DNA from 4 places in the Kitasatospora nipponensis genome. Region 1 is predicted to be linked to each of the others. Evidence: riboswitches for the same ligand, from Rfam matches in the RefSeq annotation. Region 1 holds a riboswitch; each other region holds the start of a gene.
What was found. A riboswitch is a leader RNA that binds a small molecule or an ion and turns the genes downstream of it on or off. The one in region 1 is predicted to bind cobalamin.
Positions count from the first base shown of each region.

Region 1 (3,919 bases):
CTGGACCTGGCACTGACCCGCGTTGCCCGTAGGCCGCCGGCCGGGCTCACCGCCCGGTTCGGCGGCTCCACCTGGCCTCCACCCTGGCGAAGCGCCAGTAGCCCAGCGCGCAGGCCCAGACCGCGACGAAGAGCGCCGTGATCAGGTAGCCCGCGCTGTTCAGGCTGATGGAGGAGATCCAGCCGGTCACCGGGTCGGTCAGGTCGAGCTGCTCGTGCAGCACCGAGACCAGCTCGACCGTGCCGATCAGGAACGCCACCGCGATGGAGAGGCCGGTGATGGTGAGGTTGTAGAAGACCTTGCGCACCGGGTTGGCGAAGGCCCACTGGTACGCGAAGTTCATGAAGGTGCCGTCGAGGGTGTCGAAGAGGCTCATCCCGGAGGCGAAGAGCAGCGGCAGGCAGAGGATCGCGTACCACGGCAGGCCGGCGGAGGCGCCGGAGCCGGCCATGACCATCAGGGTGACCTCGGTGGCGGTGTCGAAGCCGATCCCGAAGAGCAGGCCGATCGGGTACATCTGGCCGGGCCGGGTGATGGACTTGGTCAGCCGGCCCAGCACGCGGTTCATCAGGCCCCGGCCGTCCAGGTGCTTCTCCAGCTCGTGCTCGTCGAACTGACCGCCCTTCATCGCCGTGAAGACCCGGTAGATCCCGGCCAGCGAGACCAGGTTGAGCGCGGCGATCAGGTAGAGGAACCCGCCGGAGACGCTGGTGCTGACCACGCCCAGCAGCTTGTGCGCCCCCGAGTCGTCGTCGGTGAGCGTGCCCACCACGTGGGCGCCCGCGGCGACCAGGCCGGCCAGCACGACCACGATGGTGGAGTGGCCGAGCGCGAACCAGAAGCCCACCGAGACCGGCCGCTTGCCGTCGGCCATCAGCTTGCGGGTGGTGTTGTCGATGGCCGCGATGTGGTCGGCGTCGAAGGCGTGCCGCATGCCCAGCGTGTAGGCGGTGACCCCGAGGCCGACGCCGAAGACCTGGGTGCCGATCGTGTAGTGGTGCGGCGCCACCACCGCCAGCAGGATCCCGAAGGCGACCACGTGCATGGCGGCGATCACCGCGAGCAGGCCGCCGGTCCGTATCCAGTCCTTGCGCTGCCAGCGGAAGACCGCCGGCACCTGGGTCGATGCGGCGTCGGTCGTCGACGCCGCGGCGGCGGCGGTTTCGGGCAGAGTCATGTCGGGGGCAGCCTCTCCAGCACCTCGTGGATGGGTAACGCGGTGCCGTGGCCGGTCTCCTGGCTGACAGGTCCGACGCTCCCTCCGCCCGGCCTTCCCGGCCGCTTGCGCGCCCAGTGACCGCCGCCGGAGTGCGGCGGGTACGGCGGGGGAACTCCCTGATCACAGTGGCGAGGGCCGCTCCGGTCTGGGACCCCTGAAGGTCCGTCACCGAATTCCCGAACACCACGGCGGACAACACCGTAGGCGGCGACGGTCCTGATCAGCAAGCTCGCGCCGCGGCCGGCGAGCCGGCGGGCCGCACCACCACGGCCCGCCGCAGCGGTTGCCGAGCGATCACAGATGGGCGATCAGGGCGTAGCGCTCGTCCTGCACCGGGTGCCCCCAGAGGGCGGGCTCCTGGTCGAGCCGCTCGATCCGCACGGTGGCGGCCAGCGGCTCCACGGCCTGCGCCAGCGTCCGCGCGCCGACCCCGCCGGCGAACGGCAACGCGCCGGCACCGGGCACGTACGGCGCGGGGTCGGCGCTCTGCCGCCAACGCCCCTCGACCAGCACCAGGCGGCCGCCCGGGCGCAGTCGCTCGGCCCAGGCGCGCAGCGCGGCGTGCGGGTCGGGCAGCGTCCAGAGCAGGTGGCGCACCAGCACCACGTCGAAGGCCCGGTGCGCGGTGGGCGGCGCGGCGGCGTCGCCCACCAGGAAGGTGCCGGGCAGGCCGGCCGCGGTGAACTTGGCGCGGGCCCGGTCGATCATCGCGGCGGCGCAGTCCACCCCGGTGACCCGGTGACCGTCGGCGGCGGCCAGCAGGGCGAGGGAGCCGGTGCCGCAGCCCGCGTCCAGCACGTCGGCGGGCCCGGCGGGCAGCCAGCCGGCCAGCCGCGCGGCCCAGGCGGCCCGGGTGGCGGCGGCGCGCAGGCCGTGGTCGGGCTCGTCGTCGAAGGCGGGGGCGGCGGCGTTCCAGTAGGTGGCGACGGCGGTGGCCAGCGGCTCGGTTCCGGGGGTCTGCGTCATCTCCCGATCCTGGCAGCCGGCACTGACACCGGGACCGGCCGTGGCGCGGCGGCCCCCAGTCGTGCGGCGGCGGCCGGCGGGCGGCGTCAGTCGTGCGGTGGCAGGTGGCCGATCTGGTGGTCGGCGACGTTCAGCGCCTCCGCCACCAGGCGCCGCAGGTGGCCGTGGCGCAGCGCGTAGACCACCCGCCGGCCCTCCTTGCGGGTGCTCACCAGGCCGGCCAGCCGCAGCTTGGCGAGGTGCTGGCTGACCGAGGGCCGGGCCGCCTGGCAGGCCTCGGTCAGCGTGGTCACGTCCGCCTCGCCGTCCGCCAGCCGGCGCAGCAGGGCGAGCCGGGTGCGGTCGGCGAGCAGGCCGAGGACCTCGGCGGCGACGGCCAGCCGCTCGCGGTCGTCAGGCTCCTGCGCAGCATGTGCAGCTGAGAGGTGCATGCGTGCACTCATACGCACATAATGAGGGGCGCGGGCCGGTGATGTCCACCGGCTCGGGCCGGCCCCGGCGAGAGGAGTCGCGTTGAGCACCGACCAGCACGACCACCAGCAGCACCCGCACCCGCACGCTCACCCGCAGGACCACGCGCACGACCACGACCACAGCCACGACCACGGGCACCCCCACCCCCGCCCCCACCGCTGGTCCGCCCTGCGCCACCGCCTCGCACACGCCCTGCGGCCGCACAGCCACCAGAGCGCCGACCAGGTCGACGCCGCGCTGGAAGCCTCCGCCGACGGCCTGCGCACGCTCTGGGTCTCGCTCGCCGTGCTGGCCCTGACCGCCGCCGTGCAGGCCCTGGTGGCCGCCCTGTCCGGCTCGGTCGCGCTGCTCGGCGACACCGTCCACAACGCCGCCGACGCGCTGACGGCCGTGCCGCTCGCCGTCGCCTTCCTGCTCGGCCGCCGCGCCGCCACCCGCCGCTTCACCTACGGCTTCGGCCGCGCGGAGGACCTCGCGGGCGTTGCCGTGGTGCTCACCATCGCCGTCTCCGCCGTCGTCGCCGGGTGGATCGCGGTGGACCGGCTCGCCCACCCGCAGCCGGTCACCCACCTGCCGGCGGTGGCCGCCGCCGCGCTGGCCGGCTTCGTCGGCAACGAGTGGGTGGCCCGCTACCGGATCCGCACCGGGCGCCGGATCGGCTCGGCCGCGCTGGTCGCCGACGGCCTGCCCGCCCTCGCCGACGGCTTCACCTCGCTGGCTGTGCTGCTCGGCGCGGGCGCCGCCGCGCTCGGCCTGCACCTGGCCGACCCGCTGGTCGGCCTGCTGATCACCGTCGCCCTGGCGCTGGTCCTGCGGGACGCCGCCCGCGAGGTCTGGCGGCGGCTGATGGACGCCGTGGACCCCGCGCTGGTGGACACCGCCGAGGCGGCCCTGCACGCGGTGGACGGCGTGCGCGGCGTCCCCGAGCTGCGGCTGCGCTGGCTGGGGCACCGGCTGCGCGCGGAGGTGGCGATCGAGGTGGACGGCACGCTCAGCGTGCGGGCCGCGCACCGGCTCGCGGTGGAGGCCGAGCACGCCCTGCTGCACGCGCTGCCCCGGCTGGCCGGCGCCCTGGTGCACGCCGACCCGGCCCCCACCCGTGGCGGGGGCGACCCGCACGCCGCGCTCGCCCACCACCACCCGCGGCCCGACCACCCGCGGCCCGACCACCCGCGGCCCCACCACCGCCCGGCGGTCGCGCTGCGCGGCGCGACGGCCGGGCTGCGCGCGGGGCGTCAGGTGGCCGGGATCGAGACCAGC
Region 1 is NZ_BAAALF010000340.1:334-4,252, reverse strand. Features, by position in the region: gene nicT (Nickel transporter NicT) at 47-1,177, opposite strand; cobalamin riboswitch at 1,210-1,422, opposite strand; gene ABD323_RS39695 (class I SAM-dependent methyltransferase) at 1,514-2,185, opposite strand; gene ABD323_RS39690 (ArsR/SmtB family transcription factor) at 2,272-2,616, opposite strand; gene ABD323_RS39685 (cation diffusion facilitator family transporter) at 2,699-3,919, shown strand, end outside; partial or broken gene ABD323_RS39680 (anti-sigma factor family protein) at 3,895-3,919, opposite strand, start outside.

Region 2 (8,274 bases), on a different contig from region 1:
CGTAGCGGAACCAGCGGACGGCCATCGGGTGCGGGCGGGAGATGTCGCCGGCGAGGACCGGCGGGCGCACGTAGCGGGTGCCGTAGGACTGCACCCAGCCCTGCTGGGTGGCCAGGTAGCCGGTGAGCTGTTCGGCGAAGTACTGGACCATGTCGTTGCGTTCGGGCTCGCCGTGCACCAGGACGTCGATGCCGGCCTTCTCCTGGTAGGCGATGACCTCGGCGACCTCGGCGCGCATCGTCTCCTGGTAGGTGTCCTCGTCGATCCGGCCGGCGCGCAGGTCGGCGCGGGCGGTGCGCAGGTCGGTGGTCTGCGGGAAGGAGCCGATGGTGGTGGTCGGCAGCAACGGCAGGGCGAGGCGGGCGCGTTGGGCCCGGGCGCGGTCGGGGTAGGGCTGGGCGCGGCGGGCGTCGTCGGCGGTGGTGGCGGCGGTGCGGGCGCGGACGGCGGGGTCGTGGGTCAGGGCGGAGGCGGCGCGGGAGGCCAGGTCGGCGCGGTTGGCGGCGAGTTCGGCGGTGATGGCGTGGGTGCCCTCGCGCAGGCCGCGGGCGAGGGCGGTGATCTCGGTGGTCTTCTGGCGGGCGAAGGCGAGCCAGCGGGCGACCTGCGGGTCGAGGTCGCGCTCGGCGCCGGCGTCGAGCGGGACGTGCAGCAGGGAGCAGGAGGGGGCGACGTCGACGCGGCCGGCCAGGCCCAGCAGGGTGGCCAGGGTGGTGAGGGACTTCTCCAGGTCGTTGATCCAGACGTTGCGGCCCTCGACCACGCCGGCGATCAGCCGCTTGCCGGGCAGGCCGCCGACGGCCGCGAGGTCGAAGAGGTTGGCGGCGCCGGGGCCGGTGAAGTCCAGGCCGACACCGTCGATCGGGGCCTTGGCCAGCACCTTGAGTGCCTCACCGGCCCGGTCGAAGTAGGTGGCGACCAGCAGTTTCGGGCGGTCGGTGAGGGCGCCCAGTTCGCGGTAGAGGCGGGCGGCGGCGTTCAGTTCGGCGGGCGTGCGGTCCTGGACCAGGGCGGGCTCGTCGAGTTGGACCCACTCGGCGCCGGCGGCGCGCAGGTCGGCGAGGAGTTCGGCGTAGACGGGCAGCAGCCGGTCCAGCAGGGTGATCGGCTGGAAGTCGGCGGCGACGTCCGGGGCTGGCTTGGCGAGCAGCAGGTAGGTCAGCGGGCCGACCAGCACCGGACGGGCCCGGTGGCCCAGCGCGAGGGCCTCGCGGAGCTCGCCGACCGCCTTGGCGGAGTTCGCGGCGAAGACCGTCTCGGGTCCCAACTCGGGGACGAGGTAGTGGTAGTTGGTGTCGAACCACTTGGTCATCTCCAGCGGCGCCAGGTCCTGGGTGCCGCGGGCCATCGCGAAGTAGCCGGCCAGCGGGTCGGCCTGGACGGCGGCGCGGTGGCGCGGCGGGATCGCCCCGACGGCGACCGTGGCGTCCAGCATGTGGTCGTAGAGCGAGAAGTCGCCGGTGGGGAGCTCGGTGACACCGGCGTCGGCGAGTTGGCGCCAGGTGGCGCGGCGAAGGCCCTCGGCGGTGGTCCGCAGGTCGGCGGCGCTCACCCTGCCGGCCCAGTAGCCCTCGATCGCCCTCTTCAGTTCACGGTGGGGGCCCTGCCGCGGGTAGCCGTACACGGTCGTCTGCGCGGCGGTGGTCGTCGCGGGGCCGTCGGTCGCACTGGTGGTGGAACTCGTTGACACGGAACTCTCCTTCGCGAGTCGCGTTGCGATCCCGGGAGAGCACGAAGCCGTGAACGTACGACAGCGCGGGCACGGCGCCAGGATGGGCCCGCCCGCTCCGCCGACCCGCCCTCGAGGTCACCGAGATCACCGCGTGCGAGGTGCACGCGGGCAGTGGCAGGTCTTCGGACTCGCGGGCGCGTCCACCTGTGAAGGCGGACCCCTACTGGCCGTCGCTTCCCGGGCCCCTGCTGGGGCCCAGTGCATGTGACGGCGGTCGTTCCCACTCACCGCTGCGGGGCAGTCCCGGATTCCCACCGGGTTCCCTCTTACGACGCACCTGCCTGGCGGACAGGGCGAACCGACTGCGAGTCACAGCCTAGGCCCATCGGGGCCGCGCCGCCGGAAATCGTCCGCATGACGGATGAGAATCGATCAGCATGCGAGCCGCGGTCCACCCGCGACACCGGCCCCCGGGCGCCGGCCGTCCGCACGCGCGCTGCCGCATAGGTGTAGTTGCCGGCCGCCGCGCAGCTGGGGTCCGGGGCGGTACTGGCCCGGGTGCAGACGGCCTGGTCCAGGGCGGCGACCAGGTCGTGACCGCCGAAGGCGTGCGGGTCGTAGCCGGTGATCTCGGCGAGCAGGGCCTCCTTGCCGAGCGAACCGCGCCGTAGACCTCGACGGCGCTCGTGGTGACGCGGCTTCAGCGCAGGTAATCCGACTCGTCCACCTCGCGGTGGACCTACGGTTGCGGGTCAGCGCCGGATTTTAACCGGCTTCCCCTGGCTGCTGAAGGTTTGAAATCGGCTCATCTGACCAGAGTCGGTCGCGAAGCGTCAACGGAGCGGGATACCCGGCCCGCCCGGCGGGATGCCCACGCGGCCCCGCACGATGACATTCCGTCGGCTCCCGGCTTCGCCGGCCGTCGGCGTTTCCCCCGGTGGCCGGAACTTGACCGGGTCTACCGTCGAGGCCATGAGCACGCCGGCGTCCTGGATCCAGGGCGTCGGAGCGTGGAACCAACCACCACCCCCGGAGCGGACCACCACCATGGCCAAGAAGATCCTTTTCGTGATGACCGGCGCCGACCACTGGACGCTGGCCGACGGCACCAAGCACCCGACCGGCTTCTGGGCGGAGGAGGCCCTCGCCCCGTACGAGGCGTTCACGGCGGCGGGCCACCGGATCGTCGTCGCGACTCCCGGCGGCGTGGTCCCCACCGTCGACCGGGCCAGTCTCGCCCCGCAGTTCAACGGCGGGGAGGAGGGCGCCAGGAAGGTCGCGGACGGCCTCGCCTCGATCGCCGAACTCCAGCGGCCCGTCAGGCTGGAGGACGTCGGCCTGGACGACTACGACGCCGTCTTCTACCCCGGCGGCCACGGTCCGATGGAGGACCTGGCCCTCGACGCGAACTCCGGGCGGCTGCTGACCGAGGCGCTTACCTCCGGCCTGCCGCTGGGCGTGGTCTGCCACGGCCCCGCCGCACTGCTGGCCGCCCGCGACGCCGACGGCGGCTCGCCGTTCGCCGGCCGCAGGCTGACCGGCTTCAGCAACACCGAGGAGATCCAGGCGGGCCTGGCCGACAAGGCCCGCTGGCTGCTGCAGGACCGCCTGGTCGAACTCGGCGCCGACTTCCAGGAGGGCGAGCCCTGGGCTCCGCACGTCGTCGTCGACGGCAACCTGGTCACCGGCCAGAACCCCGCCTCCGCCGCCCCGCTCGCGGCCGAGCTGCTGAAGATGCTGGCCTGACGGGTCGCACACTCCCGGCGCGTTCCCGCCGCGTTCCCGGCGCGGTACAGGCGCGGTTCAGGCGCGCAGCACCCGCGGCCCGCGCGCGGTGATGGCGCTCTCCTGCGCCGCGTCGAGGGCGTCGTCGGTGACCAGGTCGTCGACGTCGGCGAGCGGGCAGATCTCGGCAAAGGTCACCCGGCCGATCTTGGTGTTGTCCGCCACGACGACCGAGCGGGCGCTGCTGCGCAGGAAGGCCCGGTCGGTGTGGGCCTCCATCTCGTCGTGGGTGGTGCAGCCCTCGGTGGCGGTCAGGCCGTCCACGCCGATGAAGGCGATGTCCAGGTGGTACTGGGCGAGCATCCGCTCGGCGGCCGGCCCCACCAGTTCGTAGCTGGCCGTGCGGGCGTTGCCGCCGACGACCACCAGACGGATGTCGGGCCGCACGATGAGGTCGGCGGCGATGTTGACCGCGTTGGTGACCACGGTGATGCCGCTGCGTTCGGCCAGGACCCGGGCGATCTCGGTGACGGTGGTGCCTCCCGTCATGCCCACCACCGCGCCGTCCGGGACGAGCCGGGCGGCGGCGAGGGCGATCCGCCGCTTCTCCGCCTGCTGCCGTCCGGCCCGGTGGCGCAGCGGCAGTTCCAGGTTGACGGCGCCGGTCACCGCGCCGCCGCGGGTGCGCTGCAGCAGCCCCTGCTCGTGCAGGGCCTGCAGATCGCGGCGGATCGTCGCCCCTGACACGCCCAGCAGGTCGGCCAGCGCGTGCACATCGGCACTTCCCTCGGTGGCGACGTGGTCAAGAATGCGCACGGTTCGATCAGCTTTGAGCATGGCGGGAGTGTAGCCCCCGCCGCCGCTCGGGGACACACCCACCGACCAGGAAGACCAGGCCGTCGGATCACAACAGTCCAGTAACAGCGTCTGGACCTGGGAGTCCGGCTCGTGAATACTTCGCGGCGCAGCAGCTTTCCTTTCGGAACTGCTCGAAACAGGCCAGGTCTGAGCACTTCCACGCACACGAGCGCCAAGTCGACGCAGAGTGGCGGGGCCGCCGGACCTGAGCATCCCGGAGCGGACCCGGTTCAGGCGCGGGTCCGATGGTGCGAAGGCGGTATCTGCAGTGAACAAGCGTGTGCTCGGCCTTGCGGCGGTCTGTGCGATCGGCACCCTCACCCTGACCGCGTGCGGCAGCGGCGGCGGCAGCTCCAGCGGCTCCGCGAGTGGTCCGGTGACCCTCAAGCTGGTGGCGGCCGACTACGGCGACAAGGCGTCCAACAGCTCCACGGTCTACTGGAACGACGTGGTGAAGGGCTTCGAGGCCGCCAACCCGAAGATCAAGGTCGACGTCCAGGTGATCAACTGGAACGACATCGACAAGCAGGTCAAGACGATGATCCAGAGCGGCAACGTGCCGGACGTCCTGCAGACCGGCGGCTACGCCGACAAGGTCGCCGACAAGCTGCTCTACCCCGCCACCGACGTGCTCTCCCCCAGCACCCAGGCCGGCTTCATCGACACCTTCGCCAAGGCCGGCCAGGTCGGCGGCACCCAGTACGGCATCCCGTTCGTCTCCTCGGCCCGCGCCTTCTTCTACAACAAGGCGATATTCGCCCAGGCCGGCATCGCCGCCCCGCCGCAGACCTGGGACGACGTCAGGGCCGATGCCGCGCTGATCAAGTCCAAGGTCCCCGGCGTCACCCCCTACGCCCTGCCGCTGGGCCCCGAGGAGGCGCAGGGCGAGAGCATGATGTGGGAGCTGGGCAACGGCGGTGGCGTCACCGACACGTCGGGCAAGTACGCGCTCAACAGCCAGGCGAACGTGGACACCTTCTCCTGGCTCAAGAGCAACCTGGTCGACCCGGGCCTGACCTACGCCAACCCCGCCACCACCGACCGCAAGACCGCCTTCGCGGACTTCGCCGCCGGCAAGGCCGCCATGCTCAACGGCCACCCCTCGCTGATCCAGATGTCGACGGACGGCAAGGTCGACTACGGCGTGGCTCCGATCCCCGGCAAGAGCGGCGCGCTCAAGTCCACGCTGGGCGTGGCCGACTGGATGATGGCCTTCAACAAGAACGGCCACAAGGACCAGATCAGGGCCTTCCTCGACTTCGCGTACTCCAAGGAGAACACCGAGAAGTTCGACGAGACCTACAACCTGATGCCGGTCACCAAGGACACCCTCGCCGACATGACCAGCAGCGGCAAGCACAAGGACCTCGAGCCCTTCTTCGCCCTGCTCCCCGGCGCCTCCTTCTACCCGCTGGGCGACACCAGTTGGGACGCCGTCTCCGCCGAGATCAAGAAGAGCGTCGGCACCGCCGTCTCCGGCGACCCCGCCCAGGTCCTCGGCGACCTGCAGAAGAAGGCCCAGGCCGCGGCCGCCGACAAGTAGCCCCGGACGCAGGCGAGGGGAGCGGCCGACCAGCGCCCGGCTCTCCCCCCACCCGCGGCCCGTTCGCATGTCGCCAGCCCTGCGGCAGGCACTGCCGCACACACACGGAAGGCACCACCCGTGTCCCACACCACCGCCGCCCCCGACGCCGCCGCCGGGCCGACGACGGCCGCAGCGGCCCCCCGGCGGCCCGGCCTCGAACGGCTCGGTCCGCTGCCCTGGATCGCTCCGGCGGTCCTGCTGATCCTGCTCGTCGTGCTCTGGCCCGTCTACGAGATGGTCCACACCTCCTTCCTGCGGATCAGCAGCAGCGGGTTCGTCCGCGGCTCGGCGGGCCTGGACAAGTACCGCAAGCTCTTCGGCGAGACCGACCTCGGCCACGTGCTGGTCTCCACCGTGATCTGGACGGTGGTCGTCGTCGCCCTGACGATGCTGCTGTCGCTGGCCCTGGCCCAGCTGTTCAACCAGCAGTTCCCCGGCCGCCGGCTCACCCGCTGGGCCCTGATCGCCCCCTGGGCCGCGTCCGTCCTGATGACCGCCATCGGCTTCAAGTGGATGCTCAACCAGACCGCCGGCGTGCTCAACACGGCGATGACCGACCTCGGACTGATCGACGGCCCCAAGGACTGGCTCGGCTCCCCCACCACCGCCTGGCCGTGGATGATGGTCGTGGCGGTCTTCGTCTCGCTGCCCTTCACCACCTACACCCTGCTGGCCGGACTGCAGACCGTCCCCGGCGAGGTGTACGAGGCCGCGCGGGTCGACGGCGCCTCCACCTGGCAGACCTACCGCAAGATCACCCTGCCGCTGCTGCGTCCGGCCTTCCTGGTCGGCGTGGTGATCAACCTGATCAACGTCTTCAACTCCTTCCCGATCATCTGGGGGATGACCCAGGGCGGCCCGAGCAGCGCCACGGCCACCACGACGGTCTTCATGTACCAGCTGAAGGACACCGACATCGGCGAGTCCGCGGCCATGTCGGTGGTCAACTTCGCGCTGGTCGTGCTGATGGTGCTGGTCTTCCTCAAGGTCAGCCGCTGGAACGAGGAAGAGAGCTGATGAACCGTCAGACATTCACCACCGGGCCCGCCCCGCGCCGGCTGCGACCGCGCACCCTGGTCATCACCGCCGCCGCCTGGCTGCTCGCCGCACTCTTCCTGCTGCCGTACGGCGAGATGGTGATCACCGCGCTGCGGCCCGCCGACGAACTGCGCGACGCGAGCTACCTGCCCCGGCACTTCGCCTGGTCCAACTTCATCGACGTGTGGCGCGAGTCCACCCTGGGCGACAACCTCCAGGTGACGCTCCTGGTCGCCGGCGGCTCCACGCTGCTGGCCCTGCTGGTCGCGCTGCCCGCCGCGTACTACACCGCGCGGATCAGGTACCGCGGCCGCAAGTACTTCCTGCTGCTCGTGCTGGTCACCCAGATGTTCCAGCCGACCTCGCTGCTGGTCGGCCTGTACCGCGAGTTCTTCCAGCTGGACATGCTCAACTCCGTCTGGACGCTGATCCTGTGCAACGCCGCCTTCAACCTGGCGTTCGCGATCTGGATCCTCACCGCCTACATCGGTTCCATACCGGTGGAGTTGGAGGAGGCCGCGATGATCGACGGCCTCGGCCGGCTGGGCGCGCTGCGCCGCGTCGTCCTGCCGCTGGCCATGCCGGGCGTGGTCACGGCCGTCATCTTCACCTTCATCTCGGCCTGGAACGAGTTCGTGATGGGCCTGACCCTCTCGACGGTCCCGAGCAGCCAGCCGCTCACGGTCGGCATCAACAGCTTCATCGGCAACTACACCGTGCAGTGGAACTACCTGTTCGCCGGATCCGTCATCGCCATCCTCCCGGTCGTCGTGCTGTTCGCCTTCATCGAACGCCAGGTCGTCTCCGGGCTGACCGCCGGTTCCGTGAAGTAGCCACCCGGCCGGGCCCGCACCCGGCCCCGCACCCCGGCCCCAACTCCCGCTCCCGCTCCCGCACTCTCCGCTCCGAAGGAGCTCGCGCATGCCCAGCACGCCGTCCCGCACCGCCGTCGAAATCGCCTCCCAGCCCGACTGCTGGCGCCGGGCCGCCGCCACGCTGCCCCAGCACCTCGCGGCGCTGCCGCGCCGGGGCGAGAGCGTCGCCGTCGTCGGCTGCGGCACCTCCTGGTTCATGGCCCAGTCCTACGCGGTGCTGCGCGAGAGCGGCGGCCACGGTCGCACCGACGCCTTCGCCGCCTCCGAGTTCCCCGGCGTGCGCGACTACGACCGCGTCCTGGCGATCACCCGCTCGGGCACCACCACCGAGGTCCTGGACCTGCTCGGCCGGGTCCGCGGCACGGTGGCCACCAGCGCCGTCACCGCCGATCCGGCGACACCGGTGATGACGGCGGCCGACGCGGTGGCCGTGCTGGACTTCGCCGACGAGGAGTCGGTGGTCCAGACCCGCTTCGCCACCACCGTGCTCGCCCTGCTGCGCGCCCAGTTGGAGGCCGAGG
Region 2 is NZ_BAAALF010000024.1:14,599-22,872, forward strand. Features, by position in the region: gene metE (5-methyltetrahydropteroyltriglutamate--homocysteine S-methyltransferase) at 1-1,690, opposite strand, end outside; cobalamin riboswitch at 1,829-2,051, opposite strand; gene ABD323_RS09895 (type 1 glutamine amidotransferase domain-containing protein) at 2,720-3,418, shown strand; gene ABD323_RS09900 (DeoR/GlpR family DNA-binding transcription regulator) at 3,476-4,234, opposite strand; gene ABD323_RS09905 (extracellular solute-binding protein) at 4,524-5,798, shown strand; gene ABD323_RS09910 (carbohydrate ABC transporter permease) at 5,919-6,857, shown strand; gene ABD323_RS09915 (carbohydrate ABC transporter permease) at 6,857-7,711, shown strand; gene ABD323_RS09920 (SIS domain-containing protein) at 7,800-8,274, shown strand, end outside.
Region 2: linked by a shared signal. The riboswitch ahead of metE (5-methyltetrahydropteroyltriglutamate--homocysteine S-methyltransferase) and the one ahead of nicT (Nickel transporter NicT) in region 1 are both predicted to bind cobalamin.

Region 3 (8,274 bases), on a different contig from region 1:
CGCGGTCGGCTGCAGGCCGGGCAGCGCGTCCGGGCCCTCCAGCGGGCCGATGTCCCAGCCCTCGGCGGCCAGTCGGCGCAGCAGCCGGGCCGCGCTGGCCGGGGTGTCCAGGCCGACCGCGTTGCCCACCCGGGCGTGCTTGGTCGGGTACGCGGAGAGCACCAGCGCCAGGCGCCGCTCGGCGGCCGGGATGTGCCGCAGCCGGGCGTGCCGCACCGCGATCCCGGCCACCCGGGCCGAGCGCTCGGGGTCGGCCACGTAGACGGTCAGGCCGTCCTCGTCCAGCTCCTTGAAGGAGAACGGGACGGTGATCAGCCGGCCGTCGAACTCCGGCACCGCGACCTGGGTGGCGGTGTCCAGTGGGGAGATCCCGTCGTCGCTGCCCTCCCAGGTCTCCCGCGACCAGGTCAGGCAGAGCGCCTGGAGGATCGGCCGGTCCAGCGCGGCGAGCGCGCCGGCGTCCCAGGCCTCCTCGTCGCCGCCGGCCGAGGCGTCCGCCGGGCGGGTGCCGCCGGCGGCCAGCACGGTCGTCACGATGGCGTCGGCGCGGCCCAGCTCGGCCAGCAGCTCGTCCGGCGCGCCGCGCAGCGAGGAGCAGTAGAACGGCAGCGCCTGCCCGCCGGCGTCCTCGATCGCGGCGCACAGGGTGTCCACGAAGGCGGTGTTCCCGCTCATGTGGTGCGCGCGGTAGTAGAGGACGGCGACCGAGGGGCCCTCGGTGCGGCGGGCGGCGCGCTCCAACGGTCCCCAGTCGGGGGCGGAGGCCGGCGCCGCGAAGCCGTGGCCGGTGAGCAGCACGGTGTCGCTGAGGAAGGAGGCGAGCTCGGCCAGGTTGGCCGCGCCGCCGTGCGCGAGGTAGGCGTGCGCCTCGGCGGCGAGGCCCGCCGGGACGGTGGACAGCTCCATCAGCTGGGCGTCCGGTGCCTGCTCGCCGCTGAGGACGATCACCGGGCGCGGGCCGGCGAGCAGTGCGTCCAGCCCCTCCTGCCAGGCGCGGCGCCCGCCCAGCAGGCGCACCACCACCAGGTCGGTGCCCTCCACCAGCTCGGGCAGCTGCTCGGGCGTCAGGCGGGCCGGGTTGCCCAGGCGGTAGCCGACCGGGCCGGTGGCGGCGCGGGCGGAGAGCAGGTCGGTGTCGGAGGTCGACAGGAGCAGGATCACGCGGCGGCCCTCCCGCGGCGGTCGGCGGTGACGGGCATGACGGTGCGCATACGGCGTGCCTTCCTCGGGGTCCGCGCCCCGTGGGGGAACCCCGGCCGAAGGCTGGGGGGAGGGTCGAGGACGGCAGGAGTTCCTGGCTCCCACGGCGACTGAACCGTGGTCACAGTGGCGGGACCGCACCGGCTTCGCACCGGTTTCCTCCCCTGACGCCGTCTCTGGCGTGGACAGGCCGACCGGCCCGTCCGGCGCCATCCTAACGGGCGGCCGCCGCGGGCCGACCGGGGGCGAGCGGGTCCCGCGGTGGCGGGCCCGCCGGCCGGCGATACGGCGGCGATACGGGGGTGGGCCACGATGGCCGCGACGGGTGCTTGGGCCGGTACTGACACGGGGGTCCGGCCCACGCCCCGCGCTCCACGTCGCCCGCCCCTGTGCCCCCACGACAGAGGCGCGCGACGGGGTGCGGACGCCGGGGCCGCCGCCGCCCGCGCTGCCGCACTACGGCAGGTCCAGCTCGCCGACCACCTGGTCGCCGCTGAGCTCCCCGGTGGGACGGAACCCCAGACCCAGGTAGAAGCCCTGCGGACCGTGCTCGCCGAGCCCCCAGGTGGTGGTCACCCGCGTCCCGCCGCGCCGGCGGACCTCCTCGGCCACCGCCCGCACCGCGAACCGCCCGTACCCGCGGCCCTGTTCCCCGGCGGCGATGTTCAGCCGCCAGAGGCCGTCGCGGGGCCGGTCCCGCGGGTCGGCGGGGTCGAAGCGCACGCCGAAGAAGGCCATCAGGAAGCCGACCACCCGCTCGCCGTCCACGATCAGCCGTGGCCAGGCGATCTCCTGGTGCACGTAGGCCTCGGCCAGCGACTGGGCGACCGGGGAGGCGAACTCCCGCTGCTCGGGGCGGACCTCCAGGGCGCAGGCGGCCAGCACGTTGTCCGGGGTGATCTTCTCCAGGCGGAGCGGGGACGTCATGCGAACCACCCTAACCAGCCTGGCCAGGGGATTGTCGACAGTGTCTGCGGAGCGGTGGCGGACACGGTCGGCGCTGAACGTCGGTTCGACCCTGGGGATCGCGGTGGCCGCCGGCCCGACGCAGCTGTGGGCGGCCGTGCCGGGCACCGGAGGGGCGCTGCTGGTGCCGGCCGCCGTCGCCGCCCTCGGGGTGCTGCCCGCCGCGTTGCTGCCCGCGGTGCGGGCGCTGCGGCGGGCGGAGGGTGCGAGCGGTTCACTCGAAGCGGGTGGCCGCGCACCGGGGCGAGGCCCTCGGACACCGCCAAGTCCGCTGGAGGAGTGCACCGTTCACTGATACCGGACACTCGGCAGAAGCATCGGCGCGGTCCCCTGCGCAACCCGTTCCGCTGCGCTATGTTCCGCGTGTATGCCCGTCCGTGGGGGCGGGTTGCCGACCGTTGGGGGCACGGCGCATGACGACGGCGCGGACACTGCTCGAAGCGAACGGGGAGGGGCCGGCCCGACTGCCGGCTCCCGTTCCCGCACACGGACCGCTCGCCGAACTCCCGGCGCCCGCCCGGGAGAAGCTCGGCCGGCTCGGCACCCGGCGGGTCTACTCGCCCGGAGAGGCGTTGATGATCGAGGGGGACCGGGACGACCGGGTCGCCCTGCTGCTGACCGGCTGCGTCAAGGTGGTGGGCAGCACCGAGGACGGCGGCGAGGCCCTGCTCGCGGTCCGGGTCCCCGGTGAACTCCTGGGCGAGCTCGCGGTGCTGGACGGCGGGCCGCGCTCGGCGACGGTGCTCGCGGTGCGCACCAGCACCACCCGGGAGATCGGCGGGACGGCCTTCCGGGCCTTCCTCGCCGAGTACCCCGAGGCCGCGGCGGCCGTCCAGCGTTCGGTCAGCCACAAGCTCCGCTCGGCCACCCGGCACCGGGTGGACGCCGGTTGCGGCACCGTGCTGGTGCGGCTCGCCCGCACCCTGCACACCCTGATCTGCTCCTACGGCCGTCCCACCGCCGACGGCCTGCGGATCGACGTCCCGCTCAGCCACGCGGACCTGGCCGCGCTCGCCGGGCTCTCGCAGGCCAGCGTCGAGCGCTCGCTGCGGACCCTGCGCTCGCAGGGGGCGATCCGCACCCGCTACCGCGAACTGGTGGTCAGCGACGAGCACGTGCTCTGCCGGGCCGCCGGGCTCTCCGCACGCACCGGCCGGGAGGCGGTGAGATGACCACCGGTCAGGAACCACGGCTGCGCCGGCTCTGCCTGGTGGTCGACATCGAGGCGTACGGCGGCCGCCCGTACTCCGTCCAACAGCGGGTCCAGGCCAAGCTCGACCGCGCGCTGGACCACGCGTGCGAGCGGGCCGGGATACGCCGTCCGCAGTGCGAGCAACAGGACCGGGGGGACGGGCAGTTGCTCCTGCTGCCGCCCGGTGCGGACGAGGCCAGGGTGCTGCCCGGCCTGGTGCTGGGCCTGCGGGACGCCCTGCACACGATGAACCGCAGCCCCGGCACAGACGGCCGGATCCGGATCCGCGCCGCGCTGGCCCAGGGAGCGGTGCAGCGGGCGCCGCTGGGCTACGTGGCGTGGTCGGTCGAACTCGCCTCCCGGCTGCTGGACTGCGCGGAGATCCGTGCCGCGCTCGCCGCGGCCGCTGCCAGTGACATGGCCCTGGTGGTCGCCGCCGACCTGTACGCGGACGCCTTCGCCACCGGCGCCGGCGGCCTGCCCGGGACCGCGTTCACCCAGGTCACCGTCTCCATCCCGGCCAAGCGCTTCGAGGCGGTGGCCTGGGTGGGCACCGCCGGGCGCGGGACGCTGGACGCCCTGCCGCCGGCCGCCGCCAGCGCGGCGCAGCGCCGCCGCAGCGCCCGCGCGGTGCTGACGGAGGTACTCGGCACCATCGGCGCGGGCCTGTGCCTGATCGCCCCGGGCGGCGGCGGAGGCGACGCGGGCGACGGCACGGAGGACGGCGCCGACGGCACGGGAGCGGGCGGGGGAGCGGGGGAGGGCGCGGGCGGCGCGACGCGGGCGTTGGAGGGGTGGGCATCGGGGCACCTGTTCGGCCCGCCCGCCCCGCACCACGACGTTCCGCACCACGACGTCCACCACCACGTCGCCCCGCACCACGACGTCCCACAGCCCGGTGTGCCGCACCACGAGGCTCAGCACCGGGACGCCCACCACGACGTCCACCACCACGGCGATGACGGGACGCAGCACGTCGCCTGGCACGCCGACGGCATGACGCCGGACGGCGTGCTGCACGGTGCGGGCCAGTACGACCTGTTCGACCACCTCCTGCACCCCTGGGGCCACGACCCCTCCTACGACGGGCTGTTGCACGACATCCCGCCGCACGACGCGCCCCTGCACGAGGACCCGCCGCACGACGGCCAGGGCCACCACCCGCACCCGCCGCACGGTGGGTCCTGACGGACCGGGGGACGGCGGGCGGGCCGAGACGTGGTGAGGGGCGGTCACTTCTCCTGGATCCCGGGGGACTTCACCGGAGGGGAGCCACGGACGCCCGGGTCCGCGCATGATCAAACAGCCGGACACGCCATGCGTCAGGGCAGTAGCCTACCCGAATGGCCATCTTGCATGTTGAGACAACTCCCACTTCAAACCTATCACCTGACGACCAGTCGCGCAAGTCCTCCTGGTGGGTCTCCCGGGGGTTGATACCCGAGCCGGGGCCGCGGCGGGTGCTCGCGCTCGTGAGCTTCGTCAACATGATCGGCAGCAGTATGTTCATGCTGACCGCCGCGCTCTTCTTCATCCGCTCGATCGGGCTCTCGGTCGCGCAGGTCGGCCTCGGGATGGGCATCGGCGCGCTGGTCGGCCTGCTCTCCGGGGTCCCGGTGGGGCGGCTGGCCGACCACCGCGGGCCGCGCGAGGTCTACCTGGTGACCCTGGTCGTGCAGGCCGCCGCGATGGCCTCGCTCGTGCTGGTCCACACCTTCTGGCTCTTCGTCGTGGTGGTCTCGCTCACCGAGCTGGCCGGCTCGGCCAGTTCGGCGGCCCGCGCGCCGCTGACGCGCGGGGTGTCCGGCGAGCGGCCCGCCAGGTTCCGGTCCTACCTGCGCGCGATGGTCAACGTGGCCTCCAGCATCGGGGCCCTGCTGGCCGCTCTGGTGGTCCAGCTCGACACGCACACCGCCTATCGGTGGCTGGTGCTGGGCAACGCCGTCAGCTTCCTGCTCAGCGCCGCCGTCGCGAGCCGGCTGCCGTCCCTGCCGCCGGTCCCGCCGCCGGCGACCGGGCGGCGCAGCGCCCTCAAGGACCGGCCCTACCTGCTCTTCTCCGTGCTCGGCGCCGTGATGGCCCTGCAGGGCGACGTCCTGGTCTTCGCCCTGCCGCTGTGGATCGTCGAACACACCCACGCGCCCCGCTGGTTCGCCGGCGCCAGCGCGCTGGTCAGCACGGTCCTGGTGGTGGGCCTCCAGGTCAGGGTGGGCCGGGGGATCGAGACGAACGCCGCCGCCGTGCGGGCCTGGCGCCGCTCGGGCTGGGCGTTCCTGGCGGGCATGACCCTGATCGGCCTGACCGGCGCCCTGCCCGGACCGCTCGCGGTCCTGCTGATCGCCTTGGGGGCCGGCATCCACACGATCGGCGAGATCCTCCAGGCGGCGGGCGCGTTCGAGCTGCGCTACAGCCTCGCACCGGCCCATGCGCAGGGGCAGTACGCGGGCGTCTCGCGGATCACCGGCGGCCTGGCGGACGTCGCGGCGCCCTCCGTGCTGGGCTTCCTCTGCCTCACCTGGGGCGCGCCGGGCTGGGTGGCGATGGGCGGCGTCTTCGTCGCGGTCGGCCTGGTGCTGCCGGCGGTCGTCCGCTGGGCCGAGCGCACGCGGTGAGCCGGCTGTGGCCGAGGGGGCGGGTCGGCCACCCGATGCGGTGGCGATCACAGGAACCGGTCCGCAACGTCGAGGTGGCTCGAAGCGTGTAACAGGGCGTCTGATCATCTGATGTCCGGGGGAAAACGTCATGCCGGAAGGGCTCGCCTTCGACGAGTTCGCCTCCAGTCGCGCGCAGCGCCTCTTCCAGACGGCGTACCTGATGTGCGGGGACTACCACCAGGCGCAGGACCTGGTGCAGACCGCCCTGTCCCGGCTCTACCCGGTCTGGGGGCGGCTGACCAGGCGCGAGGAGACGGTCAGCCTGGACGCGTACGCCCGCAAGGTCCTGCTGAACTGCTACATCTCGCACCGGCGGCTGCGCCGGTCGGGGGAGGTGGCCGTCGGCGATCTTCCCGACCGCGCCCCGCAGGGGCCGGGCGAGGACGGCAACGCGGCCCTGCGGGTGACCCTGCTGGAGGCGCTGAGCCGGCTGCCGCCGCGCAACCGGGCGGCGGTGGTGCTGCGCTACCTGGAGGACTACAGCCTCGAGGAGGTCGCGGACGCCATGGACACCACCGTCAGCGCCGTCAAGAGCCTCAGCTTCCGTTCGCTCACCACGCTCCGTCAGATCCTCGGCCCGGAACGGGCCCTGCTGCTGCAGGACTGACCGGGTCGTTCCCCCTGCTCCGCTGCTCCACCGCCCACGAAAGGCATGCCCCGATGGATCTGGACCAGGAGCTGGCACACGTGTTCCGTGCCGGCGTCGCGGATCTGACAGCTCCGGTGGCCGCGATCGCCGCCGAGAGCGGCCGGCTCGGCCGCCGCCGGCTGCGCCTGCGGCGGTTGCGGGCCGGCGGCGCCGTGCTCACCGTCGTCGCCGTGGCCTGGGCCGGTGCGCTCGTCGTCCGTCCGCACGGCCGGCCCACGCTCGTGACCGACCAGCCGGTCCCATCCGCGACCGCCGGCCCGACCGCCGCCGCCTCACCCACCACGCCGCCCGCGTCCGCCAGCGCGTCCGCCCGCGCCTCCGACGGGCCGCCCGACGTGCAGCTCACCTCGGGGGCGATGGTCAAGCTGTTGGCCGACCGTCTGCCGTCCGCCGGAACGTTCCTCAAGTACCAGAACCCGTACGCGGGCGGTGACCCCGCGCAGGACGTCGGTGCGTTCCTGCGCTACGACGACGGCCACGGCATCGCGGCCGTGCAGCTGACCCTGAGCAGGATCACCCAGCCCTTCCCGACCCCCGGGAGCCTCCCCGGATTCGCGGGCGCGCCGGTCGGGTGCGAGCTCACGTCCCAGCGTCCCAGCGACCCCCCGCCGGGGGCCCCCAGCTGCGACGCCCACCGGCTCGCCGACGGCAGCTGGGAGTGGGTCGAGGCGACCGACGCCACCGTGCCCGGCCTGTACGGCTACCAGGTCCTCGTCTGGCACCCCGACGGGTACCTGCTTGTGCTCTCCGAGTACGCCGGGACCATCAACGCCTCCGGCCACAAGGAAGCCGCCACGCGGCAGACACCGCCGTTCACCCTCGACCAGTGGCGGGCCCTCGCCGAGGACCCGGGCTGGCAGCCGAAGGTCCCCCAGGCGCTGGTGGACGAGGGCAGCCGCCTGACCGCCACCATCCCGAACGCTCCCTTCTCCGAGGGCTGATCGCCCGCGAGCAGCGCCGGGTGCCGCCATCGAGGAGGGTCACGACCCGTCCTCGACGGCGGCGTCCTCTCCGGTACCGGTACCGGTCCCGGTCAGGCGCCCGCCCGCCGGCCCGGCGTCACTTCAGGTGCCGGTCGTAGAACCGGGATCCGTCCTCCACCTCGAACCACGGGGTGCCGACGTGGCCGCCCAGATTGGCGTGCAGCGTCTTCTCCTTGCTGCCGAAGGCGTCGAACAGGTCCAGGGCCCGCTGCCGGGGGTTGCCCTCGTCGTCCCACTGCAGCAGGAAGAGCAGCGGGATGGTGATCTGTCGGGCCTCCTCGCGCTGGGCGCGGGGCACGTAGCCCCCGGCGAAGAGGCCGGCGGCCGCGATGCGCGGCTCGGCCGCCGCCAGCCCGATGCCGACGGCGGTCCACCCCGAGTACCCGACCGGGCCGGCGATCCCGGGCAGCGCGAGGAGGGCGTCCAGGGCGGTCCGCCACTCCGGCACCGCGTTCTCGACCAGCGGGGCGATGAAGGACTCGAAGATGTCGTCGACCGGCTCGCCGGCCCGCATCGCCCGGCGGAGCTCGGCGCGGGCCTGCTCGTCGGCGGCGGAACGGGGCCGTTCACCGCACCCGGCGGCGTCGATGGAGGCCACCGCGTAGCCCTGCGCCGCGCAGTGCCGGGCCC
Region 3 is NZ_BAAALF010000203.1:2,488-10,761, reverse strand. Features, by position in the region: gene cobN (cobaltochelatase subunit CobN) at 1-1,161, opposite strand, end outside; cobalamin riboswitch at 1,267-1,390, opposite strand; gene ABD323_RS34405 (GNAT family N-acetyltransferase) at 1,657-2,127, opposite strand; gene ABD323_RS34400 (hypothetical protein) at 2,126-2,461, shown strand; gene ABD323_RS34395 (Crp/Fnr family transcriptional regulator) at 2,580-3,338, shown strand; gene ABD323_RS34390 (hypothetical protein) at 3,335-4,546, shown strand; gene ABD323_RS34385 (MFS transporter) at 4,702-5,970, shown strand; gene ABD323_RS34380 (SigE family RNA polymerase sigma factor) at 6,101-6,619, shown strand; gene ABD323_RS34375 (hypothetical protein) at 6,673-7,602, shown strand; gene ABD323_RS34370 (dienelactone hydrolase family protein) at 7,721-8,274, opposite strand, start outside.
Region 3: linked by a shared signal. The riboswitch ahead of cobN (cobaltochelatase subunit CobN) and the one ahead of nicT (Nickel transporter NicT) in region 1 are both predicted to bind cobalamin.

Region 4 (8,274 bases), on a different contig from region 1:
GGTCGGCTTCGGACTGCCGGCGTTGCAACTTCAGGGCACGCCCTCCGAGCCCTGGGTGCTGGGGGTCATCGCGCTGGTGCTCTCGTACGCCGCCTACGTCGGCGAGGTACTGCGGGCCGGGTTGAACTCGGTGCACCCGGCGCAGCGCAACGCCGCCCGGGCGCTGGGGCTCAGCGAGTCGCAGACCCTGCGGCGGGTGATCCTCCCGCAGGCGGTGCGCAACGTGCTGCCGCCGCTGCTCAACGACTTCATCGCGCTGCAGAAGGACACCGCGCTGGTCGCCGTCCTCGGACCGCTGGAGGCGCTGCGGGTCGCGCAGATCAAGGCGGACTACGACTTCAACTACACCCCCTACCTCGGCGCGGCCGCCCTGTTCGTGGCGGTGACCATCCCGCTGACCAGGTACGCGGACCGGTTGCAACGCCGCGCGGCGCAGCGGACCTGGGCGGAGGCGGCGGCATGACCGAGCCACTGCTGCGGATCCGCGGCCTGCGCAAGCGGTACGGGGCGCGCCTGGTGCTGCGCTCGATCGACCTGGACGTCGCCGAGCACCAGGTGGTCTGCCTGATCGGCGGTTCGGGCTCCGGCAAGTCGACCCTGCTGCGCTGCGTGGACCTGCTGGACGTGGTCGACGACGGCACCGTCCACCTGGGGGAGACCGAGCTGACCGATCCCCGACTGGATCCGAACCTCGCCCGCCGGCGGATCGGCATCGTCTTCCAGGCCTACAACCTCTTCCCGCACCTGAGCGTGCTGGACAACATCACGCTCGCCCCGCGCCAGGTGCACCGGGTGCCCCGCCGGGCGGCCGAGGAGGCGGCCCGGGACCTGCTGGAGCGGCTGGGGCTCGCCGACAAGGCGCACGACTACCCCGACCGGCTCTCCGGCGGCCAGCAGCAGCGGGCCGCGATCGCCCGCGCCCTGGCCACCGAACCGCAGGTGCTGCTCTTCGACGAGATCACCTCCGCGCTCGACCCCGAACTGGTGGGCGAGGTGCTGGACGTGGTCACGGACCTGAAGCAGCGCGGCCTGACCATCCTGATGGCCACCCACGAGATGGGCTTCGCCCGGCAGGCCGCCGACCAGGTCTGCTTCCTGGAGGACGGCGTGATCCGCGAGCAGGGCAGCGCGGAGCAGGTGCTCACCGACCCGCGCCACGAGTCGACCCGGCGCTTCCTCTCCCGGGTGCTCGACCGCCGGTGACCCCGGGTCGGGCACGCCCTGCGGCGCGGCGGCGGGTGACGCGGCTATCTTCACAGCTGTGCACCCGCCGGGCACCCGCCCGGCCCGACCACTCGCCCACGCCCGCCCACGCCACCCACCCACCCTCGCCCGCCCACGCACTGGGAGCAGCCATGTCGACGGAGCCCGAGACCCTGCGCGCGGACGGGCTGCCGCCCACCGAGCGCCGCAATCCGGCCAGCACCCGGCTGGACGAGCTGACCACCACCGAGCTGCTCGAACTGATCAACGATCAGGACGCCACGGTGCCGGGCGCGGTGCGCGCCGTGCTGCCGCGGCTGGCCGAGCTGGTCGACACCGCGCTCGGCGTGCTGCGGGCCGGCGGCCGGGTGCACTACTACGGCGCCGGCACCAGCGGGCGGATCGCGCTGGGCGACGCCGTCGAGCTGGGGCCGACCTACGGGGTCGGGCCCGATCGCGTGCTGGCCCACCTGGCGGGCGGCCCCGGCGCCCGCGGGAGGGCCAGGGAGGACGCCGAGGACCACGCGCCGGACGAGGACGCGGCCGACACGCCCGGCACCGGGGACCTGGTGATCGGGGTCACCGCGAGCGGACGCACCCCGTACGTGGCGAGCGCGCTGCGCGCCGCCCGTGCGGTCGGCGCGCACACCGCGCTGCTCTCCGGCGACCCGGCCGCGCCGCTCGCGCCGCTGGCCGACCTGCACCTGGCGCTCGACACCGGCCCCGAGGTGGTGACCGGCTCGACCCGGATGAAGGCCGGCACCGCCCAGAAGCTGGCGCTCAACGCCTTCTCGACCGCGCTGATGGTCCGCAGCGGCCGCACCTGGTCGAACCTGATGATCGCCGCCTCGGCGAACAACGCCAAGCTGCGCGAGCGGGCCGTGCGCACCCTGGTGACCGCCTGCCAGGTCCCCGAGGAGACCGCCGCCCGTGCGCTGGCGCAGTGCGCCGGCGAGATCCCCACGGCCCTGGTCTGCCTGGTCGCCGGCGCGAGCCCCCTCGCCGCCCGCGAGGCGCTGGCCGCCCACCACGGCCACGCCTGGGCCGCGGTGCGCGCGCTGCGCGAGGAGACCGGCCGGTGACCGGCGACGGTCCGCTCTACCTCGGCCTCGACGTGGGAGGCACCCGGACCCGCGCGGTGCTGCACGACCGGCACGGCCGTGAGCTCGCCCGGGCGGCCGCCCCCGGCGGCAACCCCGCCGCCCGCGGCGCCGGCGCGGCGCTGGAGGTGCTCGGCGGCGCGGTGGCCGAGGTGCTGCGCGGGCGGGATCCGCAGCAGGTCGGCGGCTGCGTGCTCGGCCTGTCCGGACTGCGGGCGCTGCCCGACCGCGACGTCTTCGCGGCCGCCTGCCGGACGGCCTTCGGCCTGCCGGGGCCGGTGCGGCTGGTCTCCGACGCCGTGGTGGCGTTCGTGGCGGGCAGCGGCGCGGCGGCCGGGACGGTGCTGATCGCGGGCACCGGCACCATCTGCTGCCGGATCTCCCACCCCGGCGCCGACGGTGACGCCGCCACCCTCGACCCCGGCTCCGCTCCCGGGGCGGCCGACCCGGTGGTGACCGCGACCGCCGGCGGACTCGGGCGGGCGCTTGGCGGCGGGGGGGGCGGGGTCGGCGGGGTCGGTGGAGGGGGTGGCCAGGCGCACGCGCGGCCCACCGACCCGCTGGGCCGTGCGGTGCTGGCCGCGTGCGGCGTCACCGATCCCACCGCCCTGGTGCGCTGGGCCTACGACGGTCCGCCGCACCGGCTCGCCACCCTCGCCCCGCTGGTCAGCGAGCTGGCCCTGGCCGGCGACCCGGCCGCCGAGGGGTTGGCCGACGCCGCCTCGGCCCGACTGGTCGAGCTGATCCGCGCCATCCACCACCCCTGCGAGCCCATCGTGCTGGCCGGCAGCGTCGCCACCACGCCCGGCCCGATCCGCGACCGGCTGCTCGCCCGGCTGCGCGCCGACGGGCCCCCCGGGCCGGTCGGGTCCGCCCGCGACCCCGTGGCCGCCGCCCCCCCCCCCCCGATCCGCGCCCGGCTGCCCGCCCGCCTGCGCGCCGCCGCCCCGCCCGGGCCGGTCGGTTCGCCCGACGACCCGGTGGCCGCCGCCGCCCGACTCGCGGCCCGCCCGGGCTGACCGGAGGTGGCGCTCACTGCGCCGGAGCCGCGCGCGTGCGCCTGCCGGGCCCGTGCGCGGGGATCCGCAGCGACTCCAGCGCCGCCGGCAGCGCCGCCCCCGCCGCCGCCCCCGCCCCCGACGGCCGTCGGCCGAGCCGGCGGACCCAGTCGCAGAGCTCGGCGGTGTCGGCCGGGTCGGTCAGGTTCCCGAACCAGAGCGGCCCGGTCCGCGGTTCGCCCGGGAGCCGCCCGCGGGAGCGCACGACGACGACGTTGGCGACCTCGCACGGCCCCAGGCACTCGGTGACCAGCAGCTTCGCGTCCGGCAGGGACTCGACGGCCGCACCCAGGGCGGCCAACTGGCCCGCGTGATCGGTGCCGGGGCGCTTGGTGGCGCTGCCGCAGCAGCAGCCACGGCAGACGATGACGTCCACACCCGGCGGGCGGGCAGGGTCGACCGGTGGCATCGCAGAACTCCCTCGTGGGGTCCGCGCCCCAACCGTCGGAGAAACCACGGGTCAGTGTTCTGACTCCCGGCGCCGTACCCCGGACCTCCGAACCGCCCGTCCGCCGGGCGGAGTTCGCCGGAAGGGGCGGACACCGGTCACAGTGGCGGGACCGCCCCGGACTCGCACCGGGTTCCTGCACACCGTGGTCTCGGATGCTCGTGCATCTCGTGCGCGACCCTGCCGCACCCGGCGACGGCCCGTCAACCCACAGTGACGCAGCCCACGTCGACGCGAATGTCTCGCTAGGATCCCCGGATCATGGACCTGATGACGGGGAACGAGCTGGTCGCCATCCCGCCGGGGCGGGTGACGTTGTCGGACCGGCGGACCCGGCGCAGTTGGTCGGTCGACCTGGCGCCCTACCAGCTCGCGGCATCCCCGGTCACCCAGGCGTTGTACGCACGGATCACGGGCCGTCGGCCGAGTGCCACGTCCGGGGACCGGTTGCCCGTCGAGTCCGTCTCCTGGTGGGACGCGACGCGGTTCTGCAACGCCCTGTCCCAGCGGGCCGGCCTCACGCCCGCCTACCACTTCGGTGCCGAGGCCGACGTCATCGAGTGGGACGAGTCCGCCGACGGGTACCGGCTGCCGACCGAAGCCGAGTGGGAGCACGCCTGCCGGGCCGGGACGACCGGGCCGCGCTACGGGGAGCTCGACGAGATCGCCTGGTACCGCGGGAACTCGCACGAGCGCATCCACGAGGTGGGTGGCAGACGGCCCAACGCGTGGGGGCTCCACGACATGCTCGGCAACGTCTGGGACTGGTGCTGGGACGTCTACGACGCCGAGGTCTACGGCGCCTACCGGGTGCTCCGCGGCGGTGGTTGGTTCGATGAGCAGTGGAGTTGCCGGACCTCCGCGCGGCGCCGCAGCCACCCGACGTTCCAGGTCGACGACGTGGGATTCCGCGTCGCGCGTACCGTCCTGCGGTGATCCGCGCCCTGTGCGGCCCGCCCCGCGCGGGGCGGGCCGCACAGGGCAGGTTCAGGTCATCAGACTGACGAATATCCGGATATTCGGTCAACTATGCGCTGGTGCAAGGGCCGTGTGCAACGGGGGTACGCTGATTCCCGATGTGGACGAACTTCCTGTCATCGTCCGAATTCTTCGGCGTGCGCGCTCGCCGGGGAATGTCGGCGTGCCCGGCCGCGGTCGAAGGCGAGCAAGCCCCTTGAACAGCCTGGTGGATGGAGCGGCGCACGGCCTGGCGCAGGCCGAGGCGACCCTGCTGTCGGTATTCGACCCGCAGCACCGGGAGAATCCCTATGCTCCCCTGGCGGAACTCCGGGAGCTGGCGCCGACTTTTCATCACGAAGGCCTGGAGACCCGATTCCTGACCACGTTCGCCGACTGCCGGGCGGTTCTGGTCGACCCCGACTTCGTGGTTCCCGACCGCGCCTGGCTCGAACGCGAGCGGCCGGACTGGCTGGGGCACCCGGCCGCCGACTTCTTCTACTCCGCGCTGCTGGGCACCAACGCGGACGCCCACGAACGGCTGCGCCGGCCGCTGGCGGGGGCGTTCGGCGCCCGACGGGTCGCGGCGCTGGCGGCGGGATGCGAGAAGGCCACCGACGCCCTGATCGACCGGTTCGCGGAGGCCACCGCGAACGGCGCCGCCGCGGACTTCCAGGACCTGGTGGCGTACCCGCTGGCGGTCGGCGCGGTGGGCGACCTGATCGGCGTGCCGCCCGCGGACCACGGGCGGTTCCGCGAGCTGGGGGAGGGGGCCGCCCGGCTGCTGGAGCCGGTGCGGTCGGCGGCGGACTGGGCCCGGGCCGACCGGGCGGTGGCGGCGCTGCGGGACTACCTCGCCGACCTGCTGCGGCAGCGCCGGTCGCGGCCCGCCGAGGACCTGGCCAGCACCCTGCAGGCCCCCGGCGGCACCGCGGGGCCGGCGCTGACGGAGGGTGAGCTGGTGGACCTGCTCCTGCTGGTCCTCGTCGCCGGCTTCGAGACGACCGTCGGGCTGCTCGGCGGCTCGGTGTTCGCCCTGCTCACCCACCCGGACCAGCTGGCGCTGCTGCGCGTCGACCCGGCCCTGCTGCCCGGCGCGGTCGAGGAGTCGCTGCGCTGGGACGGGCCGGTGCTGATGACCGAGCGGCTGGCCGCGCGCCCGGCGCGGGTGGGCGCGCTGAGCGTCCCGGCGGGCGGCAGCGTCACCGTGGTCCTGGGCGCCGGGAACCGCGACCCGCGGCGCTACCCGGACCCGGACGCCTTCCTCGTGCGGCGCCCCGACGTGCGGGTGCTGAGCTTCGGCGCGGGGGCGCACCACTGCCTCGGCGCGGGGCTGGCCCGGCTGGAGGGCGCCGTGCTGCTTCGGCGGCTGCTCGCCAGGTTCCCCGCCCTGGGACTCGCCGGACCGCCGGTGCGGCGGGAGTCCGCCTGCCTGCGCGGCTTCGACCGCCTTCCGCTGGTCACCCGCGGCTAGCGACACCTCACCCGACCAAGGCCCAGCCCGACCAGGGGCCAGCCCGCCCCCGCCCTGCCCGCCCCTCGCGAAGGACCCTCCCGTGTCTCGAAGGACCCGCCCGTGAACTTCCTGCATCGCGAACGCGCCGTACTCGACACCTTCATGCCCGGGCTGGACCAGGCGCTCGCGCGGTACCCGCTGGGGGAGTTGGAGTGCTCGCCCAGCCCGGCGATCCAGGCGTTCCGGGACGCCGGCGGGCCGGGCCTGCTGGTGCCGGCCGTCAACGCCGGCGCGGGGGCGAGCGCGTTGCAGGCCGTGCGGGTGCAACGGGCGGTCGGGGCCCGCTGCCCCTCGCTCGCGGTGGCCACCACGATGCACCACTTCTCGATCGCCGGGCTGGTCGAGGCCGCCAAGTACGGCGACGGCCTGGAGGGGCTGCTGCTGGAGGCCGTCGCCAAGGACCGGATGCTGGTGGCCTCCGGCTTCGCCGAGGGCCGGGCGGGCCAGAACATCCTCAGCCCGCACATCACCGCCGAGCGGCGCGCCGGGCGGATCGTGCTGAACGGCAGCAAGATGCCGTGCAGCCTCTCGCGTTCGATGGACCTGCTGACCGCCTCCGTCGTGCTGAGGGGTGAGGACGGCGTGGACCGCCTCGCCGTCGCGCTGATCCCGGCCGCCACCCCGGGGATCACGGTCAAGCCGTTCTGGGGCACGCCGATCCTGGCGGGCGCCGAGAGCGACGAGGTCATCCTCACCGACGTCGAGCTGGACCCGGCGATGGTGGTGGCCACCGAGGTGACCGCCGACGCCGTGCCGGACGCGCTGAACATCGCGGGCTTCCTCTGGTTCGAGCTGCTGCTCACCGCCGGCTACCTGGGGATGGCCAGCGCGCTCGTGGAGCGGACGCTGGCCCGCCGCGGCGGCGCGCAGGACGACCCGACCCCGTACCTGGTCGCGGTGGAGGGCGCGGTGCTCGCCGTCGAGGCGGTCGCCCGCGCGATGGCCGACGAGGAGTGGAGCGACGCGCTGCTCGTCCAGGCGCTGACCGCCCGCTACGCCGCGCAGGACGCCATCGCGCACACCACCGGGGCCTGCCAGGCGGCGCTCGGCGGCATGGCGTTCATCGGCTCCCCGGAGGGCTCGTACCTGGCCTCGGCCGCGGTCGGCCTCACCTTCCACCCGCCGGCCCGCAGCCGGATGGCCCGCCCGCTGCGGGACTTCCTGGACGGCCGTCCGCTGCGGATCGGCTGAGTCGGTGGGCCCGACGGCGTCGGACGCCGGCCGCGCGCACGGTCGGCGGGTGGAGGTGCTGCGCAGCATCGAGGAGTTGGGGCGCGAGGTGTGGGAGCGGCTGGCGCCCGCGGACGACCCGATGTGGTCGTGGGGCGTCTTCCGTGCCCTGGAGCGCAGCCGGGTGGGGCCGGACGGCTACGCCTACCTGGTGGTGCGCCAGGGCGACGAGGTGACGGCCGTGCTGCCGCTCTGCCTCTTCGGCGAGCTGCGGCTCGACCAGGTCGTCGGTCCGCGCGAGCGGCGCCTGCTCGCCCCGGTGCGCCGGCTGCTGCCGCGGCTGCTGCGGGTGCCGATGCTCTTCTGCGGCCACCTGCTGGGACAGGGGCACGTGCTGGCGGCCGGCGGCGCGCTCGACGAGGGGAGCGGCCGGCTGCTGGTGGCGGCGGCCCTCGACTTCGCGCGGCGCGAGCGGCTGGGCACGGTGGTGTTCAAGGACTTCGCCCCCGCCGGCCTCGACCCGCTGCGCGGGGCGCTGCGGGAGGCCGGGTTCTTCCTCGTGCCGAGCCTGCCCGACACCGAACTCCCGCTCGGCGAGGCCTCGTTCGAGGAGTACCTGGCCGCACTGCCGGCCAAGCCGCGGCGCAACGCGCGCCGTAACCTGCGCACCTTCCAGGCGCGGCCCGAGCTACGGATCGAGGTGCTCGACGAGTTCGGCCACCTGCTGCCACAACTCCTGGCCCTCTACCGGCAGGTGATGGACCGCGCCGACCAGCGCCTGGACGTGCTGGACGCCTCGTTCCTGGCCGCCGTCGAGAGCGG
Region 4 is NZ_BAAALF010000119.1:8,191-16,464, forward strand. Features, by position in the region: gene ABD323_RS26935 (amino acid ABC transporter permease) at 1-463, shown strand, start outside; gene ABD323_RS26940 (amino acid ABC transporter ATP-binding protein) at 460-1,203, shown strand; gene ABD323_RS26945 (N-acetylmuramic acid 6-phosphate etherase) at 1,356-2,285, shown strand; gene ABD323_RS26950 (N-acetylglucosamine kinase) at 2,282-3,322, shown strand; gene ABD323_RS26955 ((2Fe-2S) ferredoxin domain-containing protein) at 3,336-3,770, opposite strand; cobalamin riboswitch at 3,802-3,972, opposite strand; gene ABD323_RS26960 (formylglycine-generating enzyme family protein) at 4,071-4,745, shown strand; gene ABD323_RS26965 (cytochrome P450) at 4,984-6,240, shown strand; gene ABD323_RS26970 (acyl-CoA dehydrogenase family protein) at 6,343-7,473, shown strand; gene ABD323_RS26975 (GNAT family N-acetyltransferase) at 7,523-8,274, shown strand, end outside.
Region 4: linked by a shared signal. The riboswitch ahead of ABD323_RS26955 ((2Fe-2S) ferredoxin domain-containing protein) and the one ahead of nicT (Nickel transporter NicT) in region 1 are both predicted to bind cobalamin.